One region of the Micrococcus sp. HMSC067E09 genome, then DNA from elsewhere that is predicted to be linked to it. Evidence: riboswitches for the same ligand, from Rfam matches in the RefSeq annotation. Region 1 holds a riboswitch; the other holds the start of a gene.
The links. Region 1 has a riboswitch for thiamine pyrophosphate ahead of HMPREF2863_RS10655 (thiamine ABC transporter substrate-binding protein). Riboswitches for the same ligand answer to the same signal wherever they lie in the genome.
Positions count from the first base shown of each region.

Region 2: linked by a shared signal. The riboswitch ahead of thiC (phosphomethylpyrimidine synthase ThiC) and the one ahead of HMPREF2863_RS10655 (thiamine ABC transporter substrate-binding protein) in region 1 are both predicted to bind thiamine pyrophosphate.

Region 1 covers NZ_KV809453.1:64,772-71,783, reverse strand. Annotated here, with positions in the region: gene HMPREF2863_RS10680 (bifunctional proline dehydrogenase/L-glutamate gamma-semialdehyde dehydrogenase) at 1-528, opposite strand, end outside; gene HMPREF2863_RS10675 (PDDEXK family nuclease) at 1,071-2,012, shown strand; gene HMPREF2863_RS10670 (hypothetical protein) at 2,345-2,860, opposite strand; gene HMPREF2863_RS10665 (MFS transporter) at 2,871-4,262, opposite strand; gene HMPREF2863_RS10660 (AI-2E family transporter) at 4,370-5,923, opposite strand; TPP riboswitch at 6,075-6,183, shown strand; gene HMPREF2863_RS10655 (thiamine ABC transporter substrate-binding protein) at 6,255-7,012, shown strand, end outside.
Region 2 covers NZ_KV809452.1:167,975-174,986, forward strand. Annotated here, with positions in the region: gene HMPREF2863_RS10175 (HesA/MoeB/ThiF family protein) at 1-1,154, opposite strand, end outside; gene HMPREF2863_RS10180 (thiazole synthase) at 1,151-2,020, opposite strand; gene thiS (sulfur carrier protein ThiS) at 2,023-2,268, opposite strand; gene HMPREF2863_RS10190 (FAD-dependent oxidoreductase) at 2,265-3,635, opposite strand; gene thiE (thiamine phosphate synthase) at 3,797-4,498, shown strand; tRNA gene HMPREF2863_RS10200 (tRNA-Arg) at 4,542-4,614, shown strand; gene thiD (bifunctional hydroxymethylpyrimidine kinase/phosphomethylpyrimidine kinase) at 4,672-5,484, opposite strand; TPP riboswitch at 5,641-5,753, shown strand; gene thiC (phosphomethylpyrimidine synthase ThiC) at 5,755-7,012, shown strand, end outside.

The DNA.
Region 1 (7,012 bases):
GCCCTTGCCGAGGATGGCCTCGCCGAGCAGGTTGATGTTCAGGTGGGTCTTCTCGTCCCGCAGGGAGGCGATGGCCTTGGTGAGCTGCTTGTCCCGGGCGTCCACGATCAGGTGGGAGACCATCTGGCGCAGCACGCGGCGGGCGGTGGGCACCGCGACGTGCGGGACCAGCGGGGCCACGCGTCCGCCGACGCCGAACACCGCCTTGAGGGCCGGCGGCAGGAACTGCGGCGACTCCTGGGCGAGCTCGCGCAGGGCGCGGGCGGCGATGGCCGGGTCCTCCGGGCGGACCACGTGGTCCACGAAGCGCACGATGAAGTCCAGGCCGCCCGGCTCCTTGAGCGCGCCGGCGAGCTGGGTAGCCGCGAAGTCGGCCTTGTGACCGCGGGCCTCGGTCAGCCAGGTGCGGACCTGCTCGATGGCGGCGTCCGCGGCGTCGTGCAGGTCGGCGGGGTCCGGGATGCCTCCGGTGGCGTTGAGGAGGCGGTCGAGGTCGTCGTGGTCCTGGGCGGAGAAGGTCTCGGTCATGCTCCCACTGTGTCCGGAACCGGCGGCACGGGGCAATTCGGTGGGCACCGGGACCCGTACCGCCGAGCCAGAGACTTCGGCTACTTGCGGGCGGGTTCAAGGGGCCGTTCCTTCTGGTTCGCCGAGCCAGAGACTTCGGCCACTTCACGGGGTGCTGAAGGGGCCATTTCTTCTGGCTCGCTGTCAGAGGAGCGAGCCCCGTGCGCCGAGCCAGAGGAATCGGTCACTTGCAGGCAGGCCCAAGGGGCCACACTCTCTGGTTCGCCGAGCCAGAGACATTGGCCCAGGGCAATGAGGCACCGTCACAGAGCGTGGGGCCTGCCGTCACAGCGCGGCGAGCCATGCCGTCTCAGCGTTCGCAGCGCGCCACCGGCACACGCAGCACGCGCACGCCGTCCTCGCCCTCATCACGGTCCACGACTCGCCCTCATCACGGACCACGAACCGTTTCCTCTCCTCCACAGCGGACCGACCTACCGGTTCCCTCCACAGAATGTCCCTGCGACGCCCACAGCACAGCGGCCTCGAACCACGCTGGCCACATGCCGATGCTCTCCACCCCTTTGCCTGCCTCGCTGCCGTCCCTGTTCACCGTCGCCGAGGCCACCTCGCTCGACATCCGCCGCAACCGGCTCCGCGCCGGCGACCTCGTCAGCCCCTACTGGGGTGTTCGCTCCCGCACAGACTCCCCGCCGAGCTTCGCAGACCAGGTCCGGCTCCTGCAGCGGCTCTCCCCCGGATCGATCGCCACCCACTGGACAGCGGCCGCCCTCTGGGGCATGTGGCTGCCAGGCACGTTGGAGCCGCGCAATGACGACATCCATCTCTCTCGGCACCGCGACGACGGCGGGACCCCGCGCCGCATCGGGGTGAAGGGTCACGAGTTGAAGAGCACTGCCGGCATCACCGAGGTCGACGGCATACGGCTGACTTCGCCGGCGCACACCTGGGTCGACCTGGCAGGACAGACCCGGCTCCTCGACGACCTGGTGGCCTGTGGCGACAGCCTGCGCCAGCGCGCAGACGGCCCCGGCGCCGAGAAGTCCCGCTTCGAGTTCCCACTCGCCGAACCCTCCGACGTCCTTCAGGCGATGACCGATCGCCGCGGCCGACGCGGCGTCCGTCTCGCGAGAGAAGCATGGGAGTCGGTGCGCTCCGGCGTCGACTCGATCCCCGAGACCCGCGTCCGTCTCATGGCCGTGGACCACGGGTTCCCCGAGCCTGCGGTGAACCCGGTGATTCGTCTCACGGACGGACGCCTGGTGCGTCCTGACCTCGCCTGGGAAGAACTCAAGATCTGCATCCAGTACGACGGTGACCACCACCGGGGCCAAGAGCAGTTCCGCAAGGACATCGACCGCGACCGCCGGATGCAGGCGGAGGGATGGATCGTCATCCGCGTCGCCGGCTCGGCACTGACCAAGGACGGAAGTCTGGCGCTCATGGCGGACCTGGCCGCGGCGTTCGCCAGTCGAGGCGCCTGAGCCTCGCCGCCCGGCACCGTTCGCCGACCGCTCCGGTCGTCGGCCGCTCCGACCGCAGGCCGCTCCGGTCATCGCCCCTGAGCGTGCTGGGGATGCCACGACGACCCAGAGAGTCCGCCACGGCGAACCAGAACAAACGGCCACTTCAGGCCGCCGCCAACCAACCATTTCTTCTGGCTCGGCACACCAAACCATGTCCTCCGGTTCGGCGAACCAGAACAAACGGCCAGTTTGACGGCTCGTGAAGTAGCCAGACCTTCTGGTTCGGCGAATCGGCGTGCGCCGGGTGAGCGTTCACCGGGTCAACGTTCACCGGATCGGCGTTCACCGGGTCAGCGTTCGGCCGGCAGCAGGCCCCGGACGGCAGTCACGGCCAGGGCGATCAGCAGGACGATGAGGGCCCCGTCCGCGGCGATGTAGAACAGATGCGTCATGGACCCACCTGCGGACTGGCCGGCGAGGACGGCGTCGGTCCGCACGTTGAGGATCGGCCGGATGACGAGCACCTTCACGGCATAGACCGTCAGGATCCCGGCGGTCCAACCCCAGAGCGGGCGGCGCGCCGGGCGCCCTGCGGTCTTCAGCAGGGCCACCACCAGGAGCACGGCGAGCACGAACTCCACGATGTTCATGGCGAGGAACACGCGGCGGCCGATGCCCAGGCCCAGTGGGATGGTGATGCCCGGTGCGGTGAACTTCAGCGGCGCCTCGATCAGAGAGATGCCGGTGAGCAGGCCCAGCCACAGGCCCGGGACCAGCAGCAGAACCGCACGTCCGCCGCGCGGTCCGCCGGCCGTGTCCTCGAACAGGCGGCGGACACCGGGCCGGGTGAGGGACTCTGCGCTCATGCCCGGAATCCTACGCCTGCCACACAGGCCCCCGGGTCTCAGGCCGGCCGCCCACGCAGGCCCGCAGCACCAGCACCACGAGGATCCCGCACGCGTAGAGCCCGCCCATGACCCACCAGCCGACCGTGAAGTGTCCGGTGGCCCCGAGCACGGCGCCCATGACGATCGGCCCGAGCGAGAACCCGGCGAACATGCCCATGGAGTTCACGCCGGAGGCGGCGCCGATCCGCTCCCGCGGCACGAGGGTCAGCAGGAAGGCGTTGAGCACCACGTTCGTGCCGAGCGCGGAGATGCCGTGCATGGCCGCGGCCGCCCACACGAGGGCCGGCTGGTGCAGCGTGCCGGCCAGCACGAGCAGCACGGTGGAGCCGATCGCCCCGAGCCCGATGATCATCAGCAGCGTGGTCGGCCGGCCCCCGGCGTCCATGCGCCGTCCCCACATCACGCGGGACACCACCCCGACCACGCCCGCCACGGCCACCGCCATGCCTGCGGCGGTCACGCCGAAGCCGACCTCGCGCACCGCGAACAGCGCCAGGTACACGTTGGTGCTCTGCGTGCCGAGGCCGTTCAGGAACGCGATCGCCGCCGTCAGCCACACTTCGGCCGGCAGCCGCTCCGCGGCGCGCGTCGTTCCCCGGCCCGCCGCCGACGTCGTCGCCTTCACCGCGTCTTGTGCCCTCGCCTTCTCCGCGGCGTCCGGACGCCCTTGGCGACGGCGGCCCCTCACCTTCCTCCCGGAGGCCACGCCTTCCGACGGGGCGGCATCCGCGGCGCGGCCGAGGACGACCTCGGCGATGACCCACAGCAGCAGCGCCACGCAGGCCGCGCCAAGGGCGGCACCGGTCCAGCCGAAGGCCAGGGCCACGGCCGGGAAGAACAGTCCGGCGAACAGCTGGGAGGCCTGCACGCCGGACTGCTTCACTCCGATCCAGCTGGTCTTCCGCCCCGGTGGGGCCTCGGCCAGGATGATGCGGTTGGTGGTCGGGTTGGCGATCGCCTGGGTCGGGCCCACGAGGGCGGCGGCCACGAGGAGCAGGGCGTACTGCTGGGCGAAGGCAGCCACCACGAGGGCCAGGGCGGAGCCGCCGTAGACGATCGCCACCTGGGCGCGGACGGACAGCCGGTCTGCCAGGCGGCCGAGCCAGAGCGAGGTGACGGCGGCCGAGACGAACACGACTGAGACGATGGTGCCGAGCAGGCCGTCGTCGATGCCGAGGCGCTCGACCACCAGGGCGGAGGAGGCGGAGACGCCGTAGTTCAGCAGCGGTCCGGCCGCCATGATGCTGACCAGGACGAACAGCAGTCCCCCACCGCGGCGCCGTCCGGCGGCACCGGCACCGGACTGCCGAGCATCCTCCCGGCCGGCATCCGCCCGCCGGGCATCCTCCCGGCAGACCACCTCCCGGCCAGCATCCGCCTGCCGAGCATCCTCCCGACGAGGCTCCGTTCGAGGGGCCGCAGGCTTCTGGCTCTCCGCCCGGTTCCGTTCAGCGCGCACGGAGCGGTTCAGCCTTTGCGGGCACCGGGGTCGTCGTCCACGTCCCGGATGACGTGGTCCTCGAGCTCGGTGCCCCGGCGCAGATCGGCGTGGGTGGCGGCGTCGGTCTCGGCGGGAGCCACACCCTCGGCGACCGGCTGCACGGGGGTGTCGGGCGAGGAGGCCACGGCCTCCTGCTCGGCGGCCATCCAGTCCTTCTGCGCGTCCACGCGGTGCTCCTCCGCCTGCGCGGCCACGCGCTCCTTCTCCGGGTGCGCCTGCCCCTCGGCACCGTCGGTGGCGGCCACGCGCTCCTTCTCCGCGGCCTCCGCCACGGCCTTGTCCTTCGCCTTCTGCTCCTTCTGCCGCCGCTGCAGCAGCTTCGGCAGGTGGAACCGCTCCATGCCCTTCAGGTCCGCGGCGATGAACACGTTGAGCCACCTGGCGTGCGGGTCCGCGTCGATGAGGATCGCCTTGACCAGGAGGGTGGCGGGCAGGGCGAGGATCGCGCCGAGCGGGCCCAGGACCCAGGCCCAGAAGAGCAGGGAGATGAAGGAGACGGTGGGGATGACGCCCACGGCGTCTCCGGCGACCTTCGGCTGGATGATGGACTGCAGCACGAAGTTCAGCACGGAGTAGCTGATGACCACGGCGAAGAAGGCGGGCCAGCCGCCCTCCACCAGGCCGAGCAGGGCCGGCGGGATCAGGCCGATCACGAAGCCGATGTTCGGGATGTAGTTGGTGAGGAAGCTGAACACACCCCACACCAGGGCCAGCGGGACGCCGATGATCACGAGGGCCACCACGTCCAGGATGGCCACGATGAGGCCGAACACGGTGGTCACCAGCCAGTAGCGGCGCACGCCCTGAGCGAAGGCGATCAGCGCGTCGCCGAGTTCGTCCCGGGCGGTGTTGAGCAGGTGCACGCGGCGCTCGACGCCCATGGAGTCCATGGCCAGGAAGAACATGGACATCACCACGGTCAGCAGCAGGCCGAACACGGCCCACGTGTTCGTGGCGATGGCGGTCAGCGTGGACACCGCGGCGCCGGAGACGTCTTTCCAGTCGATCCCGTTCACCTGCTGCTGGACGGCCTCCGGGGACAGGCCCCATGCGATCAGCTGGTCGCTGACGTCCACGACCAGCGCCTGCACCTCGCCGGTGTACTGCGGCAGGGCGTCCACGAGCTCGAGGATGGACCAGAACAGCAGGCCCACGAACGCGCAGAACACCGCCGCCACCAGCAGCACGGACACGGTGGCCCCGAACACCGGGTGGAGGCCGCGGCGGGTCAGCCACGCCTGCACCGGGTAGACCACCACCACGAAGTTCAGGCCGAGGAAGACCGGGGCGATGATCTGGGACAGGCCCTGCACGAACTCCACCGTGATGACCAGGCCGGCGGCGATGAGCACCAGCACCAGCATCCGCGGCCAGAGCCGGTGGGGGCGGGAGGTGTTCCACTCGGACTCGATGGATCGGATCCTCTGCCGACGCGCACGGTCGCCCGCCGGGTGGGATGCGCCCGGCACGCGGTGGTTATGCGCCGCGTCGTCGCGCGCGCTGAAAGTGGCCTCGTTCACGTCAGGCAGTGTACGGGGCGAGGCAGACGCGCCAGGCGAGGGAGCCGTCGTCGTGCCTCAGGATGGCGGGCGCACCGCGCCCGGTCTCCTTCCCGACGACGGCCCGTGACCGGCATTTCCCGCCGCACCGCCGGTGCCGGTAGGGTGGGGCGCACATCGACAGGGGAGCGCCCGCACGGGGCGCTGAGAGTGCGCCCGATGCGCAGACCCTCGAACCTGCTCCGGCTCGCACCGGCGAAGGAAGTCGAGAACCTCTCAACCCGGATGCTCCGCGCCCCGTCCGGGTGTGGGCGTCCGGGCCCCTCCGCACCACAGGAGGCCGAGACAGACGATGTCCCACACCACTGCCCGTTCCCGCACGGCCGCCTTCGGCCTGTCCGCCCTGGCCGTCCTGGCCCTGTCCGCCTGCTCCGTGGCGGACCAGACCGGCGGGGGATCCTCCGAGGAGCAGGGCTCGGACGCCCCGAAGAAGACGGTCACCATCATGACCCACGACTCCTTCGAGCCCCCGAAGGAGCTGCTGGAGAAGTTCACCGAGGAGACCGGCTACGAGCTGAAGACCACCGCCCCCGGCGACGCCGGCACCGTGGTCAACCAGCTGCTGCTGGCGAAGGACTCCCCCACCGTGGACGGCGTCTACGGCGTGGAGGACCACTCCACCCACACCCTCGTGGACGGCGGCGTCCTGGCGGATGTGACGCCGGAGGGCCTGCCGGAGTCGGCGAAGGACCGCGTGGTGGAGGGCAAGATGATCCCGATCGACCAGGGCCAGGTCTGCGTCAACGTGGACCACGAGTGGTTCGAGGACAAGGGCATGGACGAGCCGCAGGGACTCGACGACCTCACGAAGCCGGAGTACGCCGAGCTGCTCGTGGTCACCGACCCGGTCACCTCCTCCCCCGGCCTGGCCTTCCTGGCCGCCACCGTGGAGGCCGAGGGCGAGGACGGCTGGCAGGACTGGTGGACGAAGGCCCTGGACGGCGGCACCAAGGTGGCCTCCTCCTGGTCCGACGCCTACTACACCGACTTCTCCGGCGGTGACGGCGAGGGCGACTTCCCGCTCGTGCTCTCCTACTCCTCCTCCCCCGC
Region 2 (7,012 bases), on a different contig from region 1:
GCGCACCAGAGCACCACGGTCCGCGCGCCGTCGGGTCGGAGCCGCTGCGGGTCGGCCAGCAGCTCGTCCAGCGGCAGGTGACGGTCGGCAACGCCTTCGGGCGGCTCGATCCGGTCCACCCGTCGCTCCCACCCCTCCCGGACGTCCACCAGCATCAGGCCCGCGCGGGCCTGAGGGTCCGCGAACAGGGCGGCGAGCGCCGCGGGGGCCAGTTCGCCCGTGGCTCGTCCCCGCGCAGCGGCATCGGCGCCGTCGGCACGAGCAGGGGCTGTGCCGTCCTGCCGTCCCTGATCCTCGACGACGGCGGCGCATCCGGGAGCGCCGTGCGCCTCGTGCTCGCTCAGGTCCGTGACGGGTGGGCGCGCCGGATCCGGGGCGAGGGCCAGGGTGGTGAAGCGCAGGGTGAGCGCGTCCACGGTGAGCAGCCGGTCGGTGAGCGTCTCCCCCACGCCGGCGAGGTGCTTGATCGCCTCGGCCGCCATGAGGGAGCCGACGATGCCCGGCAGCACGCCGATCACGCCGGCGGCGGCGCAGGTGGGCACCTGGCCCGGCTCGGGCTCCTCCGGGAAGACGTCCCGGTAGCGCGTACGGCCCGGGGCGAAGAGGGACAGCTGCCCGGCGAAGCGCAGAATCGCTCCCCACACCACGGGCACGCCGGCGATCTCGCAGGCGTCGGCCACCAGGTAGCGGGTGCCGTAGGTGTCCGCACCGTCCACCACCAGGTCCATGCCGGTGATCAGCTCCAGGGCGTTGGCCGCCGTGAGTCGCACCGGGTGCTCGACCACCCGGCACTGCGGGTGCAGCTCCCGCATCCGCGCCGCTGCCGAGGAGGTCTTGGGCTCCCCCAGGGTGGACTCGCCGTGGATCACCTGGCGGTGCAGGTTGGAGCGGTCCACCACGTCGTCGTCCACCACGTGGATCTCCCCCACCCCGGCGGCGGCAAGATAGGCCAGCACGGGCGAGCCGAGCCCGCCGGCGCCGACCACGAGCACGCGGGAGCGCAGCAGCGCCAGCTGTGCCTCGGGACCGAAGCCGTCCAGGGTGAGCTGCCGGGAGAAGCGCTCCAGCTGGGTGTCGTCCAGGTCCTCCAGGCCCTGCGGGCCCCCGCGGGGCCGGGAGGAATGCTGCGGGGAATCCAGTGGGGTCCGACTCACCGCCCCTGCCCTCCGTGCGCGTCCCCTTCCCCGGCGGCGTCCGGCGTCGGGTCGATCCGGCCCACCCGCGGCGAGGAGGCCCGGGCGTGCTCACGGCGCGGAATCCGCCCGGCCCGGGCGGCGTGCCAGCCGGAGGCCACAGCGAGCCGACAGGCGGAGGCCATGCGGGCCGGGTCGGCGGCGCGGGTGATGGCGGAGGCGGCCAGGACGGCGTCGCACCCGGCCTCCATGGCCAGGGTGACGTCCGAGGCGGTGCCGACGCCGGCGTCGAGCACCACGGGCACACCGGCCCGGGCGACGATCAGCTCCAGGTGGTGCCGGTTGAGGATGCCCAGCCCGGAGCCGATGGGCGACCCCAGGGGCATGACGGCGGCGGCGCCGGCCTGCTCCAGGCGCAGGGCGGTGACGGGGTCGTCCGAGGTGTAGGCGAGCACGGTGAAGCCGTCTGCGGCCAGCCGCTCGGTGGCCTCGAGGGTCTCCACCACGTCCGGCAGCAGGGTGTGCTCGTCCGCGATGACCTCCACCTTCACCAGGTCCGTCTCCAGGGCTTCCCGGCCCAGCCGGGCGGTGAGCACGGCGTCCCGGGCGGTGTGGCAGCCTGCGGTGTTGGGCAGCACGTCGATGCCGAGGCGGTCCAGCAGCTGGACCAGAGAGGCGCGGGTGTCCGTGGCCCAGCGGCGCAGGGCGACCGTGGTGAGCGTGGTGCCGGAGGCCACCAGCGCACGTTCCAGAGCGGCGAGGTCCGTGATGCCGCCGGTGCCCATGATCAGGCGGGAGGCGAGCTCGTACCCGCCGATCCGCAGGGGCGGCACGGCGGTGTTGCACCCGCTCCCGTCCGGCACGGCGGTATCCGCAGCGGTGTCCACGCTCAGCCTCCCTGGACAGCGGTGACGAGGTCCACGGCCGCACCGTCCCGCGGCACCGTGGCGTCCCAGGCCGAGCGCGGCACCACGTGGCGGTCCACGGCCACGGCCACACCGAGGCGGCCGCCGTCGGCCGCGGTGCCGTCAACGGCGACCTCGCGGCCGATGGTCTCGGCCACGAGCTGCCGCAACGTGGTGCCGGCGGGGACCTCAGCGGACTTCCCGTTGAGGGTCAGGGTCAGGGTGCTCATGCGTGTGCGCTCCTTGCGTCGGACTGGCAGGTGGTCGGGGCGTGGGCCGAGGTGCCGTCGAACCGGGCGGGGTCCGCGGCGGCCAGGGTGGCGGCCAGAGCCGGATCGATCTGCGGCAGGACGCCGCCGGCGTGCTCGGCGAGCGCGCACCCGGCCTCGGCGGCCCAGGGAGCCAGCAGGATGCCGTGGCGGTGGTAGCCGGTGGACACCACGATCCGCGGTGCGTGCGGGAGGGCGCCGAGGCAGGGGCGGTCGTCCGGGGTGCCGGGGCGCGCGGCCGTGTGCACCTGGTGCAGCTCGCAGTCCCGCAGGGCGGGCACCAGGGTGCAGGCGTCCTGCAGCAGGTCCAGCACGCCGCCGGCACGGGTGCCGGCCAGCCGGTCCTCCCGGGCGGTGGCGCCGACCACCAGCGTGCCGTCCGCCCGTGGCACGAGGTACACCTGCCGGCCGTGGACGAGCCCGCGGACGGTGCGGTCGAGCAGGTGGTCCTCGCCCGGCAGCAGCTGGTCGGCCGGCGCACGCAGGCGCAGCACGTCCCCGTGGACCGGGCGCAGCGGCAGCGGGGTCGCGGTGGGGTCCCCGGCGATCAGACCGTGCCCCAGCCCGGCGGCCAGGACCGCGACGTCGGCCGTGGCCTCCGCCTCGCCGGCCGCCTCGGGGCGCCGGCCGGCATCGGCCGTGGGGACGGACTCGCCTGGCGCGTCGCCCTGCACCCCGCCGTCACCGGCCGAACGGATCCGGACTCGCACGTGCTCCTCCTCCTGCACCGCCTCGGTCACCTGTCCGGCGGTGAGTCGAGCCGACGGCCCAGGCAGGACGTCGCAGGCGGGGCGGATCAGGGCACGCAGCAGGGTCGCGGCGAGCGCCCGCGGGTCCACCTGGTGGTCGTCCGGAGCGTCCCAGCCGCCGGCGAGTCCCGGGGCGAGGGCGGGTGAGGCCGAGCGCAGGGCGCGGGCCGTGACGGGGGTGAGGCGGCCGTCGTCGGGACCGGTGCGGGCGAGCAGGTGGGCCCAGGCGTCCCGGTCGGCGGCGTCCGCGGCGACGATCCATGAACCCTCGGTGCGATGCCCGGTGGAGCCGGCGCCGGCGGCGGTGAGCAGCTCGATCAGTGCCGGCCAGCCGGCCCAAGCCCGGCGCAGCAGCGGGCCGAGGGCGTCCTGGCCGTGCTGGGTCTCGGCCACCGGGGCGAGCATTCCGGCGGCGGCGTGTGTGGCCCCGGCGACTCTCAGCCGGGATGGGTCCGGAGCCGGCCCGGCGAGGACAGCGGCGAGTTCGGGGGCCACGAGCTGGACGGCGTGCCCGGCGGCACGCAGGCCCACGGCGGTGGTCAGGCCGATGATCCCGGCACCGGCGACGAGGACACGCATCCCCTCGGTCTCCTCCCCACGGCGGCATGATCCGCATCGAGTCAGATGGTCGGCCTGCCGCGGGAAGCCCGGTGGGGCGGTCCCGGCCGTGTGGCCCTCTCAGCCCGGCGGTCTCGGCCCGGGCTCCCATGGAACGGCACCCAGTCTGCCACAGTGGTGTCATGGCCCATACCGATCCCGCTGCGTTGCGTGACCGCCTCGCCGACGCCCGCCTGTACCTGTGCACGGATCTGGCCCGGTTCCTGGACGCCGGAGGCGGGCTGGAGAAGGACCGCTTCTCCACGTTCTGCCGCGCGGTGTTCACCGGCGGAGTGGACATCCTGCAGGTGCGGGACAAACAGGTGCCCGTGGCGGTGGAGCTGCAGGCGCTGGCCCTGGTGCGCGAGGCCGCCGAGGCCCACAGCGCCCTGGTGGCCGCCAATGACCGCGCGGACGTGGCGCGGCTGGCCGGCGTGGACGTCTTCCATGTGGGTCAGACGGACCTGACCACGCAGCAGGCCCGTGCCGTGCTCGGCCCGGACGTGGTGCTGGGCCGGTCCTGTCACACCCCGGAGCAGGTGGACGCCGCTCTGGCCGACGAGGGGCTGGACTACTTCTGCACCGGTCCGATCTGGCCGACCCCCACCAAGCCCGGCCGCCCCGCCGTGGGGCTCCGCCTGCCGCAGCACGCCGCGGCCCGAAGCACGCAGATCGCCGCCGGCGGCGGGAAGCCGTCCCCGTTCTTCGCCATCGGCGGCATCGATGTGCCACAGGTGCCCCAGGTGCGCGCGGCCGGAGCCGAGCGGATCGTGGTGGTCCGCGCGATCACCCAGGCCGAGGACCCGGAGGCTGCGGCACGGGCGCTGCGCCAGGCGATGGTGTAGTGTTGTCGAGTCCGCCGCGTCCTGGTGACGCGCGCCGACCCCCGCCTCCGTAGCTCAGGGGATAGAGCGTTGGTTTCCGGTACCAAAGGCCGCAGGTTCGATTCCTGCCGGGGGCACTCACCGACGTCGAGCCGGGTCCACGCAGCGATGCGCGGACCCGGCTCCTCTCGTTCTCAGCGCCGCCCGCGCTCCCGCCAGCCGTGGTCCACGGGACCGTGCCAGCCGGGCAGCTCCGCTCTGCCGACCGCGAGCGCCTCACCCCGGCCCATCGCCTCGGCCAGCCACGGCTTGGCCTGCCGCAGCGCCTGTTCCCAGTCGAGCCGGGCGCCGGCGAGCGTGGCCAGCGCGGAGGCCAGGGTGCAGCCGGTCCCGTGCGTGGACCGCACGCGCTGCCAGGGCCCCGTCACGACGACGGCGTCCTCCCCCGGCACGACCAGCGCGTCCGGCACGCCGGCCGGATGCTCGTCCGGGTCCAGATGGCCGCCCTTGACCAGCACGGTCACCGCGTGCCGTGCCGCCAGCTCTCCGGCGGCCTCCATGGCACTCTCCCAGTCCGGCAGCCTCTCCCCGGTGAGGATCTCCAGCTCCGGCAGGTTCGGTGTCACCAGGTCGGCGGCGTCCAACAGCCGCACCCACGCGGCGGCGTCCACGGCGGTGAGGCTGTCCCCGCTGCTGGCGACCATCACCGGATCCAGCACCACCGGGGCCGCGCAACCCTCCAGCCACGCGGAGACCACCTCCATCACCGCCGGCGAGCCGAGCATGCCGACCTTCACGGCATCCACCGCGATGTCCGAGCCGACCGCATCCAGCTGGTCCTGCACCACCTCCGGCGGCAGCGGGTGCACCGCCTGCACACCCTGCGTGTTCTGCGCCGTCACGGCCGTCACCACGGTCATCCCGTAGCCGCCCCAGGCCGCGATCGTCTTCACGTCGGCCTGGATCCCGGCGCCGCCGCCGCTGTCCGATCCTGCGATGCTCAGCACCCGCGGCACCGCCTGTGCGCGCGCTGCGGCTGGCACGCCTGCTGCGGCCGCTGCAGGGGCGCCCGTCTCCTCCGTCATCTGCCTGTCTCCCTCCGTCGTCGCCACGCACCCTAACCGGTGAGATGAGACGCGCGCCACGGACTGTGCTAGCGTCCAGGGCACCCCCACGGGAGTCCCACGGCACGGGACTGAGATCGGGCTGATGCCGCCTGACAACCGTCTGAACCTGTCCGGATCATGCCGGCGAAGGAAGAAGGAGAGTGATGGCGCATGTCCGCGCCCGAGAACTACCGCACCCACCGTCTCGCCCACCTCGAGGACGCCGAGCACGGCATCCGCGTCCCCGTCACCGAGATCACCCAGGACGACTCCCCGGACGGCACCCCGAACGAGCCCCTGCGGGTCTACCGCACGATGGGTCCGGGCTGCGACCCGGCGCAGGGCCTGCCGCCACAGCGCGAGGACTGGATCCGCGACCGCGGTGACGTGGAGGAGTACACCGGCCGCGAGCGCGACCTGCTCGACGACGGCCGCTCGGCCGTGCGCCGCGGCGCCGCCTCGCAGGAGTGGGCCGGCGAGCGCCGTGCCCCGCTGCGCGCCAAGGAGGGCGCGTGCGTCACGCAGATGCACTACGCCCGCCGCGGCGAGATCACCCCGGAGATGCGCTTCGTCGCCCTGCGTGAGGGCGTGGACGTGGAGCTGGTGCGCTCCGAGGTCGCGGCCGGCCGCGCCATCATCCCGGCGAACGTGAACCACCCCGAGTCCGAGCCGATGATCATCGGCAAGGCGTTCGCCGTGAAGGTCAACGCGAACATCGGCAACTCGGCGGTGACCAGCTCGATCGCCGAGGAGGTCTCGAAGCTGCAGTGGGCCACCCGCTGGGGCGCAGACACCGTGATGGACCTGTCCACGGGCGACGACATCCACACCACCCGCGAGTGGATCCTGCGCAACTCCCCGGTGCCGATCGGCACCGTGCCGATCTACCAGGCGCTCGAGAAGGTCGGCGGGGACCACCAGGCCCTGACCTGGGAGGTCTTCCGGGACACCGTGATCGAGCAGTGCGAGCAGGGCGTGGACTACATGACCGTCCACGCCGGCGTGCTGCTGCGCCACGTGCCGCTGTCCGCAGACCGCGTGACGGGCATCGTCTCCCGCGGCGGCTCCATCATGGCCGGCTGGTGCCTGGGCCACCACAAGGAGAACTTCCTCTACGAGAACTTCGACGAGCTCTGCGAGATCTTCGCGCGCTACGACGTCGCGTTCTCCCTGGGCGACGGCCTGCGGCCGGGCTCCGTGGCGGACGCCAACGACGCCGCCCAGTTCGCCGAACTCGACACGCTCGCCGAGTTGACGGAGCGGGCGTGGGCGCACGACGTGCAGGTGATGGTGGAGGGCCCCGGCCACATCCCGCTGCACCTGGTGCGGGAGAACGTGGAGCGCCAGCAGGAGCTCTGCCACGGGGCGCCGTTCTACACGCTCGGCCCCCTCGTCACGGACATCGCCCCGGCGTACGACCACATCACCT